2 regions of the Roseibium salinum genome follow, and region 2 is predicted to be linked to the other one. Evidence: predicted binding sites of a transcription regulator. Region 2 holds the regulator's gene; the other holds the start of a gene.
What was found. Region 2 encodes HrcA, which represses chaperone genes, less so after heat shock. Its sites were predicted from a motif close to GTTAGCACTCNCNNNNNGNGAGTGCTAAC; they were not measured.
Positions count from the first base shown of each region.

Region 1: a site for HrcA is predicted at 4,927-4,955, ahead of ON753_RS23435 (co-chaperone GroES). Genes of this name have one in related genera too.

Region 1 is NZ_JAPEVI010000003.1:4,051,618-4,059,402, forward strand. It holds gene ON753_RS23410 (creatininase family protein) at 212-1,018, opposite strand; gene ON753_RS23415 (MFS transporter) at 1,181-2,323, shown strand; gene ON753_RS23420 (MarR family winged helix-turn-helix transcriptional regulator) at 2,516-3,046, shown strand; gene chrA (chromate efflux transporter) at 3,087-4,424, opposite strand; gene ON753_RS23430 (hypothetical protein) at 4,667-4,870, shown strand; gene ON753_RS23435 (co-chaperone GroES) at 5,102-5,416, shown strand; gene groL (chaperonin GroEL) at 5,473-7,098, shown strand; gene ON753_RS23445 (methylated-DNA--[protein]-cysteine S-methyltransferase) at 7,177-7,521, opposite strand; gene ON753_RS23450 (DMT family transporter) at 7,777-7,785, shown strand, end outside.
Region 2 is NZ_JAPEVI010000003.1:3,499,669-3,507,453, forward strand. It holds gene phaZ (polyhydroxyalkanoate depolymerase) at 1-675, opposite strand, end outside; gene hemW (radical SAM family heme chaperone HemW) at 997-2,166, opposite strand; gene rdgB (RdgB/HAM1 family non-canonical purine NTP pyrophosphatase) at 2,163-2,801, opposite strand; gene rph (ribonuclease PH) at 2,814-3,527, opposite strand; gene hrcA (heat-inducible transcriptional repressor HrcA) at 3,678-4,748, shown strand; gene ON753_RS20735 (HesA/MoeB/ThiF family protein) at 4,809-5,612, shown strand; gene secB (protein-export chaperone SecB) at 5,760-6,260, opposite strand; gene ON753_RS20745 (ActS/PrrB/RegB family redox-sensitive histidine kinase) at 6,437-7,768, shown strand.

The DNA.
Region 1 (7,785 bases), 550 kb from region 2:
TTTCAAACAATGTGTCCCTTTATCTGAATGAGGTCAACTCCGGCATGCAGGCAGACTGAAGTCGCTAAGCCTTTAATTGAATTCGTTTTCTTTTATTTAAATGATAACTATTCGGCTTGTCGAAATCAGTTCTGAGTTGCTTCTGTCAGTTGAACGCGTGTTGCCGGCAAGTCCTTGTTGTCATAGATGCTTGCATCTAGATTTTCTGCACCTATTGGGCGAGTGGCGTCCCGAGGCGACCAAGGTCGTAGGCGTGGATGTCCTGAAGCAGATCGACGAAACCTGTTGCGGCATGATCCAGCGACAGGCGGCCCTTCTCGGGCGTCGCCCGGGCCGCATTGCCGAGGGCTCCGGCAGGATTGAGGTCCTCCGTTTTCCAGCCGAACTGCGCCTTGCCGTGGCCGCGCAGGTGTTTGAATTCCTGCTGGAAGCTTTGCTGCTGGGAGGTGAAATCCTCCGCCAGGTCCATGCGCACCAGTTCCGGGTGCAGGTGAAGCATCAGCGACGTTTCGATGTCGCCGCCGTGAATGCCGTAGGCAAATTCGTCTTCCGGAAAAAGCCCGTCCGGCTGGCCGAAGCGCAGCCAGTTGGTCGCCGTGACGAACATATCGTGCTTGACGCGCAGTTCCCTCGCGACGATGTCGAGTACCGGAACGTTGCCGCCATGGGCGTTGATCAGCACCAGCTTGCGGATGCCCGTGCGGGCAATGCTTTCGCCGATCTCCAGCCAGCACCGGGTCGCCGTGTCCCAGGAGAGGGTCAAGGTGCCCGGAAAGGAAATGTGTTCGTCGGATTTGCCGACGGCCTGGACAGGCAGAAACGTCACCGGCAGGGCTTGCGGCAACAGTTCCACGACGCGCCGGATCTGTCCTTCCGCGATGGCCGTGTCCGTCGAGACGGGCAGATGCGGTCCGTGCTGCTCGACCGCCGCGACCGGCAGCACCGCGATCCAGTTTCCGCGGTCCGGGTCGTGAAAATCGACCGTGGTCATCTCATGCCAGAAGCGCTTGGGCAGCATCGTCTTGTCCTGTCGTCAGTGTGACATCACCTGCTTTGCACAGCCGGCCCGGGCAGGCAAGTGGCGCTTGTGAAAGCGCTTCAGGCGTGACACATATAATGCTCCCGCTCGGGCCGCGATACCCAATCATGCCGGCCCTACCCACCCAACTCTGGTTCAATCATGAATGCTAAGGCCGCGCGCCGCGTAGTTTCGGCGACCTTTTTCCTGTGCGGAACGCTCATCGGAATGTGGGCGTCCAGGATTCCGGATATCAAGAATGCGACGGGACTGGATGAGGGCGGTTTCGGCATGCTGCTGCTGGTCATGGCTTGCGGCGCCTTCGTCGCCTTTCCCTTCACAGGGATCCTCATCGACCGGATGGGCGCGGCGCCCGTCAGCAAGGGGCTCGCCGTCGCGGTGGTCGCCGCCTTCACGATGATCGGTCTCGCGCCGACGACGCCCCTGCTGGCCGCCGCGATGTTCCTGTCCGGATTCTGCTTCGGTGCGCTGGACGTTGCCATGAACGGATGGGGAGCTGAGGTCGAGAAGGTGTTCGGCCGGCCGGTCATGTCCTCCTTCCACGGTCTCTACAGTCTCGGGGCGGGGGTATCCGCCGCCGCCGGAGGTGCCGCGATCGGGATGGATCTCGGCGTTGCGCTGCATTTCGTGCTGTGGGCGGCGATGTCCGTACCGTTTATCGTCTGGATCTGCCTTGAGTCCTGGCCCAACATGGACGGTGCGGCTGAAAAAAGCGGCAAGGCGCCGCTACTTGCGTTGCCGAAGGGGGCCCTGGTTCTTGTCGGGCTGATCGCCCTTGTGGCGGCGCTGGGGGAGGGGGCCGTCACCGATTGGGCAGCGCTTTACCAGATCGAGGACCTCGGCTATGCGGAATCGATCGCCCCGACCGCTTTTACCGTGTTTTCCATTGCCATGGTCATCATGCGGCTGGCCGGTGACAGGGTCATTGCGCGCTACGGCCCCGTGCCGGTTGCACGCATGAGCGGCGTGGTCGCCCTGCTGGGCTGCCTGCTCCTGGTCTCCGGTTACAGCCTCTGGGTGGTCTGGGCAGGGTGTTTCGTGATGGGGCTCGGCTATGCCGTTCTCTTCCCGCTGGCCATGTCCCGCGCCGCCAGCGATCCGCACATGTCCAAGGGCGCGGCGCTGGCCGCGGTTGCCACGCTTGGCTACGGCGCCTTTCTGTTCGGGCCGCCCCTGCTTGGGTTTATCGGAGACGCCTTCTCGCTCAGAGCCTCCTTCGGTGCAGTGGCCGTCCTGACCCTGACGCTGCCATTCCTGGCCGGGGCGCTGAAGGTGAGGGCCTGAGCCGGCGCTGAGATCGACGTTCCGTTCCCTGTTCGGTGCATGCACGATTTCTATTTGGGCCACTCAAACGGGACCGGCGTGAAATCCGCCTTTCGGCCCGCAGTGTCATTTGACGGTTAAAGAGTGCGGCTACTGTTCGCCCGCGCGACACGTAACAGCGATTCGAATTGACTTGAGGACAGGTGTGACAAGATGGCTTTCAACTACAAGAAAAGCATAACATTTCGTCTGGTTCAGGCCGCGAAAGCCCAACGCGTCCGCTCCGGATCGCACCTGATGCGGATCGGATTGCATCCGGGGCAGGAACTCGTTCTGAAGGTGCTGGCCGATACGGACGGGCGCACCATGAGCGAGCTGGCACTCGCCCTCGGCGTCCAGCCGCCCACCGTGACCAAGATGGTGACCCGGCTTTCCGCCCATGGTTATGTCCGCCGCCAGGCTTCCGACAAGGATGGGCGTCTCGCCCGGGTTCATCTGACGGACAAGGGCCGCGACCTGGTGACATCTGTCGACAGGGCATGGAAGCGGCTGGAACGCGAGGCCATGTCCGGGCTCGACGACAAGGACCGCAAGAAGCTGCGCAAGCTCCTGCGTCAGGTGGAAAAGAACCTGTCGATTTCGGTCGATGAGGATCCGGATCACGAAGCCGATCTGGACGGCGATACGGACGATGCGGGAAAAAAGGAAAAAGAGGGCAAGGAAAAAGAGCTCTCTGCCGCTTGAGGACGGCCGCCGCGACGGGACGGGACCTGTTTGCCGGAGATCATCCCGGTAAGGTCTTGGCGAGAAAGCCGAGCGCTGCCGTCACCGCCAGCACCGTCGCCATGCCGCGCTTTGCCGCAAAAACCAGGAAAGCCGCCAGGAGGGCAATCCCGGCAAGGATGGGGTCCAGGCTGGTGACGTCGGGCCAGAGAACTTCAAGGGCGCCGTAGCTCAGGGTTCTGGTCTCGGCAAAGAGAACGTTCACGGCAAACCAGATCGCCAGATTGAGGATCGTTCCGGCCACCGCCGCGGTAATGGCGTTCAATGCTTTTGCCAGCTTCCGGTTGCCGCGCAGTCTTTCCATCCAGGGCGCGCCGGTGAGGACGAACAGGAAGCTTGGGGCGAACGTCACCCAGGTGGTCATCGCCGCGGCGAGGCAGGCGCCCGTGAGCGAGGAAAACGGAGTCGGTTCGCGCCAGCCCGCCAGAAATCCGACGAACTGCGTGACCAGAATCAGCGGGCCGGGCGTCGTCTCGGCAAGCCCCAGTCCGTCGAGCATTTCCCCCGCGCCGAGCCAGGCTTTGGTTTCGACGGCCACCTGGGCCATGTAGCTGAGCAAGGCATAGGCGCCGCCGAAGCTGACCACCGCCAGCAGCGAAAAGAACTCCGCCACCTCGACAAGAACGTTGCCGGGAGCAAGCAGCACGGCCGCCGCGAGAGGCGGAGCGCCCCAGAGCGCAAGGCCGACGACCAGTGTCCTGACGGAGGAAGCGGCGGACGCTTTCGCCGCCGGCGCATCCTCGTCCGCAAGTTCCGTATTCGGGGCGGACCCGAGCACGAGGCCCAGAAGGCCCGCGCCGATAATCACCAGCGGAAATGGCACGGAGAAGAAAAACAGGGCGCAAAAGGATGCGCCGCAGATGATCCAGGCAAGGCGCGATTTGAGTGCTTTCTTGCCTATCCTGAGAAGAGCCTGCAGGACGATCGCCAGAACGCCCGCCTTCACACCATAGAAGATCGCCGCGATAACGGATGTGTCCGCGTAGGCGGCATAGACATAGCTGACCACCGCCATGGCGAAGGCGCCGGGCAATATGAACAGGAGACCCGCGATCAGCCCTCCGAGCATCCGTCCGCTCAGCCAGCCGCAATAGGTTGCCATCTGCTGGGCTTCGGGGCCGGGCAGCAGCATGCAGTAGTTGAGGGCGTGCAGGAACCGGTCCTCGGAGAGCCACTTGCGGTTTTCGACGAACTCCTGATGCATGACGGAGATCTGCGCGGCCGGGCCCCCGAAGGACAACAGCCCCACTTTCACGGAAACCCTGGTGATCTCGGCAAGCGAGGGGCGCGCATTGACCTGTGCCGGTTCGGTTTCCCGTGAGTGTTGGTCTGTCTGCATGAAGAAGGTGCTTCGTGAACGAGATGCGATGGAACCAGGGCACTGCCGGCAAAAGCGCTTTCAATCGCCATAGGCGGCCCGAAGAGAGTGGTAGTTCCTAGGCCGTTTTTGTGAAAGCAGAAAGACGGAGGTTTCGTCTGGCGGCATTACAAATTGGTCATTTGAAATCCCTCCCGATCGGAACCACGTTTCCTCCCAGTCGTCACCAAGAGTTCGAGGACAGAGGAATTCGGGGCAAGGACATGAACTACCAGACGATCAACGAGGAACGGGGCGCCCGGCGGGCCGCCGAATTGCGGCGACGGTTCCGCAAGGTATCCAGCGCTTCCTTCGGCCGGGCCCGCAGCCGGCTCCAGAACCGCGCGCGCAAGAACCGGGCAGGGGGAATCATGACCTGGTGGGTTCTTGCGGCGATTGTCGTTTTCCTGGGTTTCATCGCACTCTAAGCGGAGAAGCATCAGGGGACCGGTCCAAGTACATGATGGAGATCTGCCGCCTCGCCCCTGGCACTCTGTGCAAGAGAGTGCCAAAATTTTCAGCCAAGTGCTTGAAATCCAGCGATTCGATTCCATAATGGCATATGCGCGATGCCGCAGGGATCGCGTTTCCGGCGCCGGTTTCCGATCGGGTCCGGCGCGGAGGAACCTCTCGAAATGTTTGTCCATAAGGAGAACGACATGACGTTCCGTCCACTACAGGACCGTATTCTGGTACGCCGCATCGAGGCTGACGAAAAGACGCCCGGCGGTATCATCATTCCCGACACAGCCAAGGAAAAACCGCAGGAGGGCGAGGTGGTCGCCGTAGGCCCCGGTGCGCGCGACGACAGCGGCAGCGTGATGGCGCCCGATGTCAAGGTCGGCGACCGCGTCCTCTTCGGCAAGTGGTCCGGCACCGAAGTCAGACTGGGCGGCGAAGACCTTCTGATCATGAAGGAAGCCGATGTGCTCGGTGTGCTTGAGGGAAGCCAGCGCGCAAGTCAGGCCGCCTGAAAGGGGCCTGGCAATCTAACAACAATCGAGAGTGCTGCCTGAAGAGGAGTAGTCCAATGGTTGCCAAGGAAGTGCGGTTCCATACCGATGCGCGCGAGCGCATGATCAGGGGTGTCGATGTCCTCGCCAATGCGGTGAAGGTCACTCTGGGGCCGAAAGGTCGCAATGTGCTGCTGGAAAAATCCTTCGGCGCGCCGCGGATCACCAAGGACGGGGTGAGCGTCGCGAAGGAAATCGAGCTCACCGACAAGTTCGAGAACATGGGCGCGCAGATGGTGCGCTCGGTCGCCTCCAAGACCAGCGACGTTGCCGGCGACGGAACGACCACTGCCACCGTTCTCGCCCAATGCATCGTCAAGGAAGGGGCCAAGGCGGTAGCCGCCGGCATGAACCCGATGGATCTCAAGCGGGGCATCGACAAGGCTGTCGAGGCCGTGGTGGGCGAACTGAAGGGCAAGGCCCGCAAGATCGGCCACAACAGCGAAATCGCCCAGGTCGGGACGATCTCGGCCAATGGCGACGCGGCGATCGGCCGTTTCCTCGCCGACGCGATGGAGAAGGTCGGCAATGATGGGGTGATCACGGTCGAAGAGGCCAAGACGGCGGAAACCGAACTCGAAGTGGTCGAAGGCATGCAGTTCGACCGTGGCTATCTTTCCCCCTATTTCGTCACCGATCAGGAGAAGCTGCGGGTCGAATTCGACGATCCCTATATCCTGATTCACGAGAAGAAACTGTCGAATCTGCAGGCGATGTTGCCGATCCTGGAAGCGGTGGTGCAGTCCGGCAGGCCGCTCCTGCTCATTGCCGAGGACATCGAGGGCGAGGCGCTGGCGACGCTGGTTGTCAACAAGCTGCGCGGCGGACTGAAGGTGGCCGCCGTCAAGGCACCCGGGTTCGGCGACCGCCGCAAGGCGATGCTGCAGGACATCGCGACGCTGACCGGCGGTACGGCGATATCCGAGGATCTCGGCATCAAGCTTGAGAACGTCACGCTGGAGATGCTGGGCCGGGCCAAGAAGGTGGTGGTCGAGAAAGACAACACCACGATCGTCGACGGCGCAGGCACGAAGGAAGACATCCAGGGCCGCGTCGCGCAGATCAAGCAGCAGATCGAGGATACCACCTCCGACTATGATCGCGAGAAATTGCAGGAACGTCTTGCCAAGCTGGCCGGCGGCATTGCGGTCATTCGCGTGGGCGGTTCGACGGAAACCGAGGTGAAGGAGCGCAAGGACCGTGTGGACGACGCCATGCACGCCACACGCGCGGCGGTCGAGGAAGGCATACTGCCGGGCGGCGGCGTCGCCCTCTTGCGCGCGTCCGGGGTTCTGGATGCTCTCAAGGTGGACAATGACGACCAGAAACACGGCGTCGCCATCGTCCGCCGCGCACTCGAGCAGCCCGTCCGCCAGATCGCGGAAAATGCCGGGGAGGACGGATCGATCATCGTCGGCAAGCTGCGGGACAAGCCGGATTTCGAATTCGGCTGGAACGCGCAGACCGGCGAATTCGGCGACCTGTACAGCCAGGGCGTCATCGATCCGGTGAAGGTGGTGCGGACCGCCTTGCAGGACGCGGCCTCCGTCGCCTCTCTCCTGGTCACCACCGAGGCCATGGTCGCCGAAAAGCCGAAGAAGGAAGAGGACGCTCAGCCCATGCCCTCCGGCATGGGCTACTGAGGCGCGCCTCCGGATTCCAGTGATTGAAGATGAGTCTCCCTGGCTGGTGCCCGGGAGACCGCTTCCGGTTGCGCCGGCTCAAAGCAGGAACGGGAACCCGCCTTCCAGCTTCAGGAGGGCGATCTTCGTGTCGAGGCCGCCGTCGCCCGAGTAGCCGCCCAGGCCGTTTGCCGACAGGATCCGATGGCAGGGAATGATGATCGGGATGGGGTTGGCTCCGCAGGCCTGCCCGATGGGCTGGCCGTATGTGTTGAGCTCCTTCGCAAGGTCGCCATAGGTCCTGGTCTGGCCGTAGGGAATTGCCAGCATCGCCCTGAACACCGCCTGATGCAGTTCGCCGCCCCGGGGAGCCAGCGGCAGGTCAAATGTCTTCAGGCGGCCGTCAAGATAGGCCGCCACCTGCCGGCCGGCCTCTATCAGCAAAGGTGTTTCTCCTTGGCATGGAGGGCCGTTCCATTGTAAGCGGGTGATTGCGCCGTCCGTTTCATGGATCGACAGGCGCCCCAGCCATGTTTCGATTTCTGCAACAGGCATATCCGTCCCCCGCTTCGCATGCTGCCTTGGCCGCAGAATGATTAGCGGCCGGCCGGTTCGAGCTCAACCGGACATTTCCCGCAGGCGGAAGTGCCGATCCCCGTCTGTCATCTGGGGATGCTACCAGGAAAAGGCCAGCCGCCGATGGTGCAT
Region 2 (7,785 bases):
CACCTTCATGATGACGTTGTTCTTGAACCACTCGATGCCCTTGCTCACCGCCAGGTCGTTCACCGCCGTCGGCGCGACACGGGTGTCGATCGGGCCGCCCATCAGGGTCGTGGTCGAGGGAACGTAGGGATCTTCCCAGTCCTCCATCACCGCGACGGCTGCAAGAACCGGCACAGACGGCTGGCAGACACCGATGATATGCGTGTCCGGCCCGAGGAAATGCAACATCGCGATGATGTACTCGATGTAATCATCGAGATCGAACTTGCCGTCCTGAACGGGGACCATACGGGCGTCTATCCAGTCGGTGATATAGACTTCCGCATTCGGCATCAGGGTTTCGACCGTGCCGCGCAGCAGGGTCGCATAGTGGCCGGACATGGGAGCGACGACGAGGATTTTCGGATCGTTCCGGCTCTTCGTCACGCCGCGCTCGAAATGGATCAGATCGCAGAACGGCCGCTGCCAGACGATGTTCTCGCGCACAGGAACGCGGACACCGCCGACAACCGTGTCCTTCAGGCCGAATTCGGGCTTGCCGTAGCGCCGGGTCGCCCGTTCGAGAACTTCGCAGCCGGCAGCGACGGAGCGGCCGTATGCGGTGTGGCTGAGAGGATTGAGCGGGTTCTGGAAGTAGAGCCGCGTCATGTCGTTGAAGGCCCGGAACGGACCCATGACTGCATGATTGAGCTCGTACAGGTGATAAAAAGGCAAAGGCGCATCTCCTTTGTTTATGAAGCCGCTGCTGCCCCCATTGGAAAAACCCAAATCCATCACACCGCGGCCCGTCTGTTTGTGCACCACTATTGCATTGCAGCAAGATAGCCAGCGCAGTGCGAGCCCGCAATACTTCTAATTGTTATGTGGACCCGGCCCCCGACGCCTCAGGACGCAGGCAATTGCGCTTCCGGCGCAGAACCGGTGTGCGCTGCACAAGACAGATAGGATCTTTAAATCAATTCAGTAGGGGCATCCGCCAAAATCGTGAACAGCGGCTCAGGACGCCAGATCGGCCACCACCGCATCGAGAACAAAAAATCCTTCACGCGTCGCCCGGACGCGGTTTTCCCCTAGTTCTTCGACCATTCGGTGCTCCAGAAGCGCGTTCAGGCGGCGCGGGTCGATGGATCTGTGGGCAAATCTCTCGTAGCGGCCGAGATCAATGCCTTCAGTGAGTCGCAATCCCATGAGCAGGAACTCGTCGCCTTGCTCTTCTTCACTGAGGCCCGCATTTTCAACGAGACCGTGGCCATGCTCCTCGACATTTTCAAGCCAGGTCTCCGGGTGCCGCTCCGTGGCAGTCGCAAGCCGGCTGGCGCCGACCGTGAGGCGGCCATGGGCGCCCGGCCCGACGCCCACATAGTCGCCGTAGCGCCAATAAACCAGGTTGTGGCGGCATTCGGCGCCCGGCCTGGCGTGATTGGAGACCTCGTAGGCCGGCAACCCGGCTTCCGCCGTGATGTCCTGGGTGAGCTCGTAGAACGCGGCACCCAGGTCCTGATCCGGCATCTGGAGCTTGCCTGCGTGATACAGGGTGTGGAACGGCGTGCCTTCCTCGATGGTCAGCTGATAGAGCGACAGGTGATCGGCGGCAAGGTCGATCGCCTGCTTCAGCTCCCGTTTCCAGCCCTCGAGGGTCTGGCCGGGGCGGGCGTAGATCAGGTCGAAGGAAAGGCGCGGGAAGGTGGCACGGGCGGTTTCAATGGCGCGCCGCGCCGTTTCGGCGTCATGCAGGCGGCCCAGCAGCCTCAGATCCGTATCGATCAGGGATTGAACACCGAGCGAAACGCGGTTCACGCCGGCGCCGCGGTATTCCCGGAAGCGTTCCGCCTCCACGGAGGAGGGATTGGCCTCCAGGGAAATCTCGACCTCCGGATCCAGAGACCAGTGACCGGAAACAGCAGTCAGGATACGCTCGACCGTGGCCGGGTCCATCAGCGACGGTGTGCCACCGCCCAGGAAGATGGACTGAACGGTCCTGCCCCGGGTCAGCTCGGCGAAATGGGCAAGTTCCCGCTCGAAGGCCGCCGTGTAGCGGGTCTGATCGACCGGTTGATGGCGGACATGGGAATTGAAGTCGCAATAGGGGCATTTGGCGGCACAGAACGGCCAATGCACATAAATGCCGAAACCTCCGTCGCTGACGGCTTGGGTCACCCGTTTCAACTTTCCAGACAGCCTTTCGCGAACAGCTGGAAGGCGCGTGCCCGGTGCGAGAGCGCGGGCGCGTCTTGCGACCAGCCGTGTTTTTCCTCCGACGTCATCTCCCCGAATGTCCGCTCCTTGCCGTCGGGCAGGAAGATCGGGTCGTAGCCGAAGCCCTGCGTACCGCGCGGCGGCCAGACGACCTCGCCCTCGACTTCGCCGCGGAACAGCTCCTGATGACCGTCCGGCCAGGCGAGGCACAGGACGGCGACGAAGGACCCGCGCCGCTGGTGCGGGTTCACCGCCCCCTCCGACTGGAGCTTTTCCTCAACCGTGCGCATCGCCATGTCGAAGTCCTTGTCCGGACCGGCCCAGCGCGCGGAATATATGCCCGGGTCACCGTCCAGCGCGGCGACGCAGAAGCCGCTGTCATCGGCAAGGGCCGGAAGGCCGGATGCCTTCGCGGCCGCCTGCGCCTTGAGGGCGGCGTTTTCCTCGAACGTCAGTCCGGTTTCCTCCGGCTCCGGCAGGTCAAGCTCGGCGGCTGAAACGACCTCGAACCCGAAGGGCTGAAGCAGTTCGTTGATTTCGCGGATCTTGCCCTTGTTGTGGCTTGCAACAACAAGCCTGCCTGGCTCCAGCTTCCGGTGGCTCATCTTTTCGGGTCCTTAAAGAATGGCCATTTTCTGCAGGTCGATCAGCCGGCTGATGCCGGTTTTCGCCAGGCCCAGCAACTCTCCGAACTGATCTTCGGAAAACGGCGCGCCCTCGGCGGTTCCCTGGATCTCGACGATGCCGCCGGAGCCGGTGATGACGAAATTCGCATCGGTTTCCGCCGTGCTGTCCTCGGCATAGTCGAGATCGAGCACCGGGGCGCCTTCGTAGATGCCGCAGGAGACCGCCGCGATATGCTCCTTCAGCACCTCGCCGGAGACCATGTCGCGGGCCTTCATCCATTCAACGCAGTCGCGAAGCGCCACCCAGGCACCGGTGATTGCGGCCGTGCGCGTGCCGCCGTCAGCCTGGATGACGTCGCAGTCCACGCTAATCTGCGCCTCGCCCAACGCTTGAAGGTCAACCACCGCGCGCAGGGAGCGGCCGATCAGGCGCTGGATTTCCTGCGTGCGGCCGGACTGTTTGCCGGCGCTCGCCTCGCGGCGCATACGGTCGCCGGTCGCGCGCGGCAGCATGCCGTATTCGGCCGTCACCCAGCCCCGGTTCTGGCCGCGCAGCCACGGCGGGACCCGCTCTTCCAGGCTGGCGGTGCACAAAACGTGCGTGTCGCCGAACTTGACGAGGCAGGAGCCTTCCGCATGTTTGGAAACACCGCGTTCCAATGTGACGGCGCGGAGCTCGTCGGCTGCGCGTTTGGACGGACGCATGAAAATACCCTTCGACTTTCGCTTATCGGAAACGGCTGTTTCCCTCAAACCTTCGCGCCTTGTAGACCCCAAGCTCATTCGCCGTAAAGGCCCAGCTTCACGTGAGCCCCATTTTGCGCCTATATCTTGGGAGTAAGACCCGCCGGGTTTATGTCAGATGGAGAATATGCCTTGAGCCTCAGCGACCTCGACAGGAGATCCCGCGAAATATTCCGTGCCATCGTCGAAACCTATCTGGAGACCGGCGAACCGGTCGGCTCGCGCAATGTTTCCCGGAACCTTTCCATGTCCCTTTCGCCCGCCTCGGTCCGCAACGTCATGTCGGACCTGGAGCATATGGGCCTCCTGCATTCGCCCCACACCAGTGCAGGCCGTCTTCCGACACAGGTCGGCCTGAGATTTTTCGTCGACGCGCTTCTGGAGGTCGGCGATCTGACCCAGCAGGAACGCCAGGCGATCGACGTCCAGGTGCGGGCCACGAAACAGGCGAATTCGACCGAACAGGTGCTTACCGAGGCCAGCCAGATGCTGTCCGGCCTTTCCATGGGCGCCGGTGTCGTGCTGACCCACAAGTCGGACATCCGGCTGAAACACATCGAGTTCGTACGCATCGAACCGCAGAAGGCCCTTGTCATTCTGGTCAGCGAAGACGGGTCGGTCGAAAACCGCGTCATCGACCTGCCTCCTGACCTGCCGTCTTCCGCGCTGGTGGAAGCCACCAACTATCTGAATGCCCAGATCCAGGGACGAACGATCCCGGAAGTCCGCGCGGAGCTCGAGAAGGTCCGTGACGCGGACCAGCTGGAACTCGACCAGTTGAGCCGGAAGGTCATCGACGCGGGGCTTGCCGTGTGGAGCGGCGAAAGCGTGAGCGATCCGGGCACCCTGATCGTGCGCGGCCGGTCTAATCTGCTGACCGACCTCGATGCGGTAGAGGATCTGGAGCGGATCCGGTTGCTGTTCGACGACCTGGAAAGCAAGAAGGACCTCATACAGCTTCTGGGTCTTGCCGAACGGGGCGACGGCGTGCGCATTTTCATCGGCTCGGAGAACAACCTGTTTTCGCTGTCCGGATCTTCGCTCGTGGTGTCGCCCTACCGGGACAGCAACCAGCGCATCGTCGGCGTTCTCGGCGTCATCGGCCCGACGCGGCTGAACTATGCGCGGGTCATCCCGATGGTGGATTACACCGCCCGGCTGGTGAGCAAGATCCTGGGATAAGGCTTGATCCCTTGCCCCGGCCGACCCCATTTAACCCGATCAACGAGAACAGAACCCGACATGCTTTCTCCCGCTGAACTTGAACGCTATGCCCGGCACATCGTGATGCGCGAGATCGGCGGGGCCGGGCAGCAGAAGCTGAAGAACGCCCGCGTTCTGGTGATCGGCGCGGGCGGGCTCGGGGCGCCGGTGCTGCAATACCTGGCCGCCGCCGGGGTCGGGACGCTCGGCATCGTGGATGACGACACGGTGTCGCTTTCCAACCTGCAGCGCCAGGTGATCCACGACACCTATCAGCTCGGCGAACCGAAGGTCGCCAGCGCGGCCGAAGCGATTGCCCGGCTCAACCCGAATGTGAAGGTCGAGCCCCGTCCGACGCGCATTGCCGGGCATAATGCCATTTCACTCGTCACGAACTACGATATCGTCGTGGACGGCTCGGACAATTTCGACACCCGCTACCTGGTTTCCGATGCCTGTTTCTTTGCCCACAAGCCGCTGGTGACGGCCGCGGTCGGCCAATTCGACGGATCGATCACGACGCTGCGGCCGTTCGAAACCGGCGCGGACGGGATGCCCAATCCGACCTACCGCTGCCTCTTTCCGAAAAAACCGCGCGAGGGCCTGCTGCCGACCTGCGCGGAGGCCGGCATTCTCGGTGCGCTGACCGGCATCATCGGGGCCATGCAGGCCATGGAGGTCATCAAGGAACTGACGGGTACGGGCGAGGGCCTGGTCGGCCGGCTGATGATGTTCGACGCGCGCAGCTTCCGCATGGAAACCATCCGCTACAGGTATTCCCCGAAGAACCCCTTGAGCGGCGAGAACCCGAAGACCTGGGCGGAAATGCTGGAAGAGGTTTGAAGGCGAGAGCTTTCAGCTCGCCAGCCGTCATTGCCTTTCCAGGGCAGCAGATATCTTCGTGAATCCCGTCGCTGAAACACCGCCAAAAGACAAAAAGCCCGCGCCGGTCGTCCTGGCGCGGGCTCAATAACGCGGAATTCCAGAAACTCAGTTGGGCTTCTGCTCGCCGGACGGCTGGGCGGCCGCCTGCTGGGCCATGTTCTGGCGGTAGAGCTGGGCGAAGTCGATCGGATCGAGCATCAGCGGCGGGAAGCCGCCGTTGCGGGTGGCTTCGGACAGAATGTTGCGTGCGAACGGAAAGATCATGCGCGGACATTCGATCATGATGAAGGGGTGCATATGCTCCTTCGGAACGCCGGTGATCTTGAAGAGACCTGCATAGACCAGCTCGACGTTGAACATGACCAGATCCGGGCGCTCGGCCTTGGCGTTAAGCGTCAAGACGACTTCAAATTGATCGTCCCCCATCTGCTGGGCGCCGACATTCACGTTGATGTCCAGCTTCGGCTGATCGCCCTGGGCCAGCGCGCGCGGTGCATTCGGGTTCTCGAAGGACAGATCCTTGATGTACTGGCCAAGGATATGCATGCCCGGTGCGGCATTGCCTTCCGCCTGCGGCTGCGCGCCGCCGTCATTGGTGTCGGTCATCGTGTCTCGTTCCGTTGCGCGGTGCTGATCTGAAATGAAGAGCCTGAAAATCCCTCCAGACGGCCGCCGGCCCGCGTGATCCGGTCAGTCCTGTTACCGGCTGGCTACCATCTACCACCCTTGTACACAAGTACCACAGCCTTGCCAGTCCCGGGAAAGCCCGTCAAAAGGGACCCATGACAGACCAACCGACCTCGAACATCACCCTGCCGCACCGGCGGCTGAAGCTGGACACGCTGGTGCGCCTGCGCTGGCTTGCCGTCGGCGGGCAGTCGGCCGCGCTCCTGGTGGTGCATGTGGGGCTCGGTTATCCCCTGCCGGCCGGGATCGCCTTCGCCCTGGTGGCCCTGTCGGCCTGGCTGAACATCTTCCTGAAGATCCGCTCGCCGTCGGCCATACGCCTTTCGGAGCGGGCCGCCATGCTGCAGCTTGCCTATGACATCCTGCAGATGAGCGGTCTCCTGTTCCTCACCGGCGGCCTCGGCAATCCCTTCGCCTTCCTGCTGATGGCGCCGGTCATGGTGTCGGCAACCGGCCTGTCGGCCCGCTACACGATCATCCTGGGCATACTGGCGACGGCCTGCGCCACGCTCCTGGCCGTGTTTCACCTGCCGCTGCCCTGGCCGGCCGGTGAGAATTTCAGCCTGCCGGTGGTCTATTCCGTCGGCATCTGGGTAGCGCTGGTGTCCACGCTCGGGTTCATGGCGATCTACGCCTTCCGGGTGGCGGAAGAGGCCCGGCAGCTTGCCGATGCCCTTGCCGCAACCGAGCTGGTCCTTGCCCGTGAGCAGCATCTGAATGCGCTTGACGGCCTGGCGACGGCGGCCGCCCACGAACTTGGAACGCCGCTTGCGACGATTTACCTGGCGGCCAAGGAGCTTTCCGACGAATTCGAGGCCGGCGATACCCGCGCCGAGGATGTCGCGCTGATCCGCTCACAGTCGGAACGCTGCCGGGGGATCCTGCGTCAGCTGACCAGCCTTTCCAGCGAGGAGGACAGAACCTACCAGCGCATGCCCGTATCCCAGCTCCTGGAAGACGTGATCGATCCGCACCGTGGAACCGGCGTTGCCATCCATTCCAGCCGCGAGGGGCAGGGGGCCGAACCGGTCGGCACGCGGAACGCCGCTATCCGCTACGGTCTCGGCAATCTTGTCGAGAATGCCGTCGATTTCGCGAGATCGCGGGTCGATGTCTCCGCGGTCTGGGACGACAAGACACTTTCGATCTCGATCAAGGACGACGGCCCCGGCTTTTCCGTCGACGTGCTGGGCAAGATCGGTGACCCTTATGTCTCCATTCGCGGCAGCAAATCGCCGCAGCGGGCGACCGGCGGCGGCCTGGGACTGGGTATCTTCATTGCCAAGACGCTGCTGGAGCGCACCGGTGCAAAGATCAGTCTGGAAAACCAGCCGCCGCCGCTGAGGGGAGCCCATATCCGCGTCAGCTGGCCGCGCGAGGTCTTCGAAGGCGGCGCGGCGCATGACGCGATCAGTCTGAAACCTTGAGGGCAGTACTCTCCACA